2 regions of the Paenibacillus sp. GCM10012306 genome follow, and region 2 is predicted to be linked to the other one. Evidence: riboswitches for the same ligand, from Rfam matches in the RefSeq annotation. Region 2 holds a riboswitch; the other holds the start of a gene.

Region 1 (3,416 bases), on a different contig from region 2:
TCACCTCATTATTGCTGGAGGCTTCCCGGAGTCTCAATAATATGGAGAGCTGCGAGCTCTATATTATCAATGAATCCGTAGATGATCCTGATGTGATCTGGGTGACCGAACTGTGGCGTGATGCTGAGGCTCATGCTGATTCTCTCAAGAACGAAGAAGTACTTGCCGTCATACAGCGCGCGAAGCCTCTAATCGCAGCAGTCGAGCCGGTTCGACTTCGTCCTGTGGGTGGTAAGGGATTGGGCGTGTAATGCAGGGCTGAATATAGTACAAGTTTTTGCTTGATTGTTTGATTAACAAGAGAAAGAGAAGTGGGGCTGTCGCTATTACTGTCCCCACTTTTTAAGTATTCTTTTTTTGTCACCGTTGTTAACGTTCATTAGAGGACATCTCCATTTTGCCAGCCCACTCTGTACTGATTACTCCTTCATAAAAATGTTCTAGCAAAAGTGACCCTATCGTAATCGGATTCAAAAAAATCTTTCTCGTAATTAACCATTTCAAAGCCAATATTTCTATAGAACATCAATGTGGCTTCATTTCCAACATGACCCAATGTATAAAGGATAACTTGCTTATTGCCCAGCTCACTTATTTTGCCGCAAATATGATTAATTAAGGCGTTCCCAATCCCTTGGCGCTGAAAATTTTTTGATACAGCAACACCAACTATTTCGTATAAGCCAAGTTCATCATTGAGTATATATCCTGCATGACCGATTACTTCACCAGTATTTGCTAAACTAACATAGTACCCACAGAGTTCATAATCCTGTACTATCAAAAATGTATGCCAGCGTGGGGGATATTTGTCTATGATAAACTTGGGGAACTGAAGAGGGTGCTCGGTCATGATTTTTTCAACATGAACTTGGTCGTTTTTCACCAATGATCTAATACTCAATATAGTTACCTCCTTGCAGGATAATATGGATAATCCATCTTTTCTTGAACTTGTCGAACCACGTTGTCGTTGGTAAGCGTTTCTATTAAATATAGCCCCAAATCAATTGAAGCGGACACTCCTCCCCCTGTAAAAACATTTCCATCCCTTACGAAACGCTCTTTAACAACCTCGGAGCAATAAGGTGCTAAAAGTTCATATGCGGATGTATTTGTCGTCGCTTTTTTCCCGTTTAAAAAACCAGCTGCACCCAAAATCAATGCCCCTGTGCATACGGACACCTTGTATTCAACATCTCGTGCAGTCTCAATCCATGAAATAAAATTAGTGTCGTATCTAAGTTGTCTTGTTGATAATCCTCCAGGAATAAATATCAAATCATAGATTGATAAATCAGGTAAGACATGATCAATTTTTAAAGTCAAACCCCGATCGTCTGTGATCTGTTCTTTATTCGAACAAAAATCCCATGATACATTTTCTTTTGCCTTTAAAATTCCCATCCATGTCACAGCTTCATAAAAACCTACAAAATCCAACGTAGTCATCTTGTCGAAAAGAATGTAAGCCATTTTCATCACTAGCACCTGACCTCTCCCAATGAAAAATAAAAAAAGTATTTGATCGAAAGATCAAATACTTTGCCCAGGCGTACGGCGTTATGAATATGTGCTCCCTCGTGGTTCTCCACGTTTACGCCAGTTGCACACACCAAATATTTACTTTATTGTATTTGAGGAATCCAAATAAAACAAGAAATAAAATAATCTAATCTATTCATTGTACCAATGAAAATTATCTGTACTGAGTTGTATACATATAAGGTTCACGAACAAAATGAAAAGCAAGGACTGGACCGACCACGTTTCCCGGGAGTATCTGTTTAGACGCAATTTGATTCAATAGTCCGTCGATAAGGGGATCCCAGCGATTACTTTCGACCTCTTTATGCCGGAATTTGGGTTGATATACGGTTATGACGATGAGAAGCAAATATTTCCGAAATCTTGTGGGCAGACCGAGGGGGCAATAGCCCCAATGCTTGATTATGTTGTTATCTGATGCATTTGCCTACTATGAAACACTAATCTCTCTTTTACTTAATTTCTTAAATGCTGAGTAACCCTGATCGGACTTAATAAAACTTAATATTTTATCGGCACATTCGATTGGACTCAACTTTTCCGTATTTACTTCAAGATCATATTCATTATAGGAATATACTCTGTCGAACTGGGAATGTGCTAGTCCAATTAATCGATCTCCCCTACTTTGCTCTCTTCTTGTGAGTTCTTCTTTCGAGCATCGTACGCCTACAAACAATATAGGATAATCAACAAGTAAATCATAAAAATCATTAAAATACTTGTCGTTTGCGATTATGGTATCTACTATTACATTAAAACCTAGTTCTGATAACAATTTAATTGTGGAATGGTACACTGATAATATGGAATCATCAACTATTTGTGAGACAACTTGATGATCTATTCCTCTTGGAGGTTCATCTGGAAATTTATTATTAACAAAATCATTGTAATTATTAAAAATATCATCAATTGATAAATGATAAAAAGGAATCTCTTTCTGATTTATCAGTTCAGTCGATATGGAGGTCTTTCCAGAACTTGACGTTCCGTTCAAAAACACAATGAGTCCTTGATTCACATGAATCACCCTTATCTATAAGATTTTCGTTTCATTCAGACAACCTTAATTCAACAAATTTCATTAGATTATCCAACTGGTAAAATATTCGAGGAACGTTTAAACTATCCTGCCAGATAGCTTAATGAATTTTGGGAGGAGTGCCCTCACATGGTATTTTTAGAAAAAAATTGTGCGGAGCGAAGGAGGGTAAACTCTGCCGTAACATCAGAAACCAATTCATTCGGCAATGGGTATAGCTAATTAAAAGCCTTACAAGCCCCGTAGAGCATAATAAAAGAGCCGCCCTTTATCGGTGGCTCTGCTTATTTCAGTCCTTATACAACCCCTCAATGGCTCTTAGCCTGTCTTCCTCTGTGGGCTTGAAGTAACGCAATATCATGTCAGCTGAACTATGACCGCTTCTTACCTTGATCCGGAGCAATGAAAAGGGTGTCGTTCGGCAGTTTTGCTGCTTCTTCCCTGGACATTTCAAGATTTGTAGACAGCACGTCAATGGGGTTGCCCGCAAGCCATTCGCTCAGATCAATTGCTTCGTAGTGGGCATTGTTGAATCCAATTAATACGCGGCAGACTTCCTCGCCTGTATTTTTGATATAGTGACCCGCACCCATCGGGGCATAACCAACGTCCCCTGCCTCAAACTGCTCTGTAACCGAATTGCCTTCTGCCAGAAATACAGTCATTTCAGCTTGTCCGCTGATATAATATTGCCATTCATCCGCATTAGGATGCCAATGCATCTCTCGTAGTGCACCCGGCTGAAGTTCGATCAGTGACCCCGACATCGTGGATGAGATGGGAAAGTCTTCGACCGTCACAGTACGCTGGGTTCCACCTCCGG
Region 2 (3,416 bases):
AACGTGCTTTAGTCTGCACAACTTCAGCTTTTTCATACTTTTCACAATTTCATCACGCTTTTTATTGAAAATTCCATGAACTTTCATGATTGATTTCAATACATTTCAATCCATAATCAATCTTCCAGTTGTGAACATTATGCAACAAAAAAACCTCCGTAGAGCCGGAATCCCGGCCCACGGAGGCAGAAAGGCAGTACAAATACTGAAATTATTATACAGATTAGTATTTCAATTCAGGGTACAGCGGGTATTGATCTGTCAGCTCAGCCACTTGGCGGCCAGCCTCAGTCAAGATCGCTTCATCCTTCGGATTCTTGAGCACATTCGCAATGATCCGGCCAATAACACTCATCGCTTTCTCATCCATGCCACGAGAAGTAACCGCAGGAGTACCCAGACGGATACCGCTAGTTACAAATGGACTAGTTGGGTCGAACGGAATAGCATTCTTGTTCACGGTAATACCAATGGAATCCAGTACCTTTTCCGCTTCTTTACCGGTAATACCCAAGTTGCGGGTATCAATCAGCATCAAGTGGTTGTCTGTTCCACCAGAGATAATGTTAATGCCTTCACCAAGCAATGTCTCGGACAATACCTTAGCATTCTTGATAACATTTTCGGCATAAGTCTTGAAGGATGGCTGCAATGCTTCACCGAAGGCAACCGCCTTGGAAGCAATCACATGCATCAGTGGTCCACCTTGCGTGCCTGGGAATACAGCTTTATCAATTGCAGCTGCCCAAGGTTGTTTACAGATGATCAAGCCACCGCGTGGTCCACGCAGCGTTTTGTGTGTTGTAGTTGTTACAAAGTGAGCATGTGGAACTGGGTTCGGGTGCAAACCTGCAGCAACCAGACCTGCGATGTGAGCCATGTCTACCATGAACAATGCGCCAACATCATTGGCAATAGCAGCGAGTTTTTCAAAATCAATGGTACGCGGATAAGCACTTGCACCAGCTACGATCAATTTAGGACGGTGTTTGAAAGCGGCTTTGCGCACTTCATCATAGTCAATAAGGAAAGTATCCTCTTGCACACCGTAAGCAACGAAGTTATAAAGCAAGCCGGAAGCATTAACCGGGCTACCGTGTGTCAAGTGACCACCATGAGCCAGGTTCATACCAAGTACAGTGTCACCAGGCTTCAGGGCTGCCAAATAAACGGCCATATTCGCTTGTGCACCAGAGTGCGGTTGTACATTGACATGCTCTGCACCAAACAGTTGCTTAGCACGGTCGCGAGCCAGATCTTCGACGATGTCTACATCTTCACAACCACCATAAAAACGCTTGCCCGGGTAGCCTTCAGCATATTTGTTGGTAAGCACCGAACCCATAGCTTCAATAACAGCTTCGCTGACGATATTCTCAGAGGCAATAAGCTCAATATTCGCGCGCTGACGTTTCAGCTCCAATCCCATCGCTTCCAGTACTGCCGGGTCACTCTTACGCAATTGTTCCATGTTCTTATTTCCTCCCTAGTATTGTGTTTATGTTGTGTTTAGTGAAAACCATTAAGTTATTCGCAGAGCGGGGTTCCGCTTTGCTCCTGTGTCCGGTAGACGGCACGTTCGCCGCCGATCAAGGCAGGTCTGCTCCATGCAGCGTTCACTCTAGCTTCTCCAATGTAACGCAGGCTAGGACGGAAAGGCACGGCCACACGTCGTAAATGCATGCCGATCAGCGTCTCCCCGATATCAATACCAGCATGAGCCTGTACGGTTTCTGCCAGCACAGGGTCTTTCATGGAGCGATAGGCAGCAGCAGCCATCGAACCTCCTGCGACGGGAATCGGCACAGCTGCAACCTCCTGTAACCCTAACCGATCCAGCAAAGAGCGCTCCATCACCAAGGCACGATTCAAATGCTCACAGCATTGATACACCGGATGGAATCCGAGTTCATCAGCTACCTCAGTAATGCCAGCAAGCAATTGCTCTGCCACAGCCAGCGCTCCGCCAGTCCCGATCCGGGCACCGGCTACCTCGCTGGTGCTAGCTCCAACTACAAGAATCTTGCCGGGACCCAGCTTCCCTGCCGTAGCAAGCTCTCGAACCACAGTGGCAGTAGCCTCAGAGAGCAAGCGTGCATTGTCTGAAGAATGATCTTCTTCCCCGACAGATCCTGCAGGGTTAACCGCGCGCTCTTCCCAAGAATTGTTCTGCTTCATTTCATCCATTGCCCTACCTCCTAAAATGTTATGACGATACCTCATCATCACCACTTTCGCTTCAGGGACAGATACGGCTGTACCTCTCCAGGAAGCGAAAGTCCAAGACTTTCGGAGGCTGGCAGATACTCTTATTACGCTATAAACCACCCATATCTGTAAGTAAGAAATATAAGGATACATATCTAATAGTCAGATAATTCCATCTATTTCAAACAAAAAAGAGCAGTCCGCAGGTAGCTGCGGATTTGCTCTTTTGCCCAGGCGACCGGCCGTTTATTCCGATGCTCCATCGTGGTTTGATCCACAGTTGTCGCCAGTTACATCGGAACCGATATTTCTTACATCTTAAAGCAAAGAGAGCCGAAAATCAACCTTCTTTACAAACGTCTTACAGACTGTAGCTTATCCAGCAGGCTATGCAGCGCCTTGCGGATCTCGGCAGCTGTTAGCTCATAATCATCACGACTGCCACCAAAGGGATCAGAAATATCAAAGCTCGGAATGCGTTGACGAATCTCGATGATCCGCTGCAGTGCGGCAGCATCCGGTTCCCCTCCAAGAGCAATGGACATTTCTGCTTCTGCATAGAGGCTATCCAGCTCCTCGATATCTTCAGTGACTGACGCTTCATCATGTACATATTCTTTCAGCGTATATGTCTTCGTCACGGCATCTGGAAAATATTGCAGTAAATGCCGCTTGTGACTACCTGTCAGTGTTAACACAAGATCCGCCCAGGCTACTTGTTGACCTGTAAGCTGAGAGGACTGCATGAGATCAAGCACACCCTCATCCCGCAGTATCGCCGCAGCATGTCTGGATATGGATGAGCCTGAAATGGCGGATACTCCTGCAGACCGCACCTCCAGCTCCACTCCGCGCGCCTTGGCATACTTCCGCAGAAGCCCTTCTGCCATAGGACTGCGGCAGGTATTGCCGGTGCAGACGAATAAAATATGCAGCATGTTTATCCACCTCCCAATAAATATTTAAATTCATTCCGCCATAGTTTTCAGTACCGTTCAAATCACTTGATTGGGCAAAAACTATGGGCAGAAGACATAATTAGTTAGAATACTTCCGGTGCCGTTATTGTATCAGAAGATGAACAGCAAGCCAAACCCCAATAGGATCGCCCCGCCAATCGCCTCGCCGTACGTACCAAGCCCACGACTGACATGCCGCCCCAGCAGCAAACCTGTAATCGACATTAGCCCGCCGCAAATGCCAAAAGC

Evidence for each region. Region 2 has a riboswitch for ZMP and ZTP ahead of ACFORK_RS12370 (TIGR01440 family protein). Riboswitches for the same ligand answer to the same signal wherever they lie in the genome.
Region 1: it holds a riboswitch for ZMP and ZTP, as region 2 does, so the genes downstream of both, ACFORK_RS05725 (DJ-1/PfpI family protein) here and ACFORK_RS12370 (TIGR01440 family protein) in region 2, are expected to answer to the same signal.

Annotation. Positions count from the first base shown of each region.
Region 1 covers NZ_JBHRYW010000002.1:443,571-446,986, forward strand. Annotated here, with positions in the region: gene ACFORK_RS05715 (putative quinol monooxygenase) at 1-251, shown strand, start outside; gene ACFORK_RS05720 (GNAT family N-acetyltransferase) at 428-904, opposite strand; gene ACFORK_RS05725 (DJ-1/PfpI family protein) at 910-1,482, opposite strand; ZMP/ZTP riboswitch at 1,541-1,620, opposite strand; gene ACFORK_RS05730 (chloramphenicol phosphotransferase CPT family protein) at 1,979-2,572, opposite strand; gene ACFORK_RS05735 (cupin domain-containing protein) at 2,965-3,416, opposite strand, start outside.
Region 2 covers NZ_JBHRYW010000004.1:358,580-361,995, reverse strand. Annotated here, with positions in the region: gene ACFORK_RS12375 (serine hydroxymethyltransferase) at 224-1,471, opposite strand; gene ACFORK_RS12370 (TIGR01440 family protein) at 1,528-2,187, opposite strand; ZMP/ZTP riboswitch at 2,430-2,512, opposite strand; gene ACFORK_RS12365 (low molecular weight protein arginine phosphatase) at 2,559-3,146, opposite strand; gene ACFORK_RS12360 (manganese efflux pump MntP) at 3,279-3,416, opposite strand, start outside.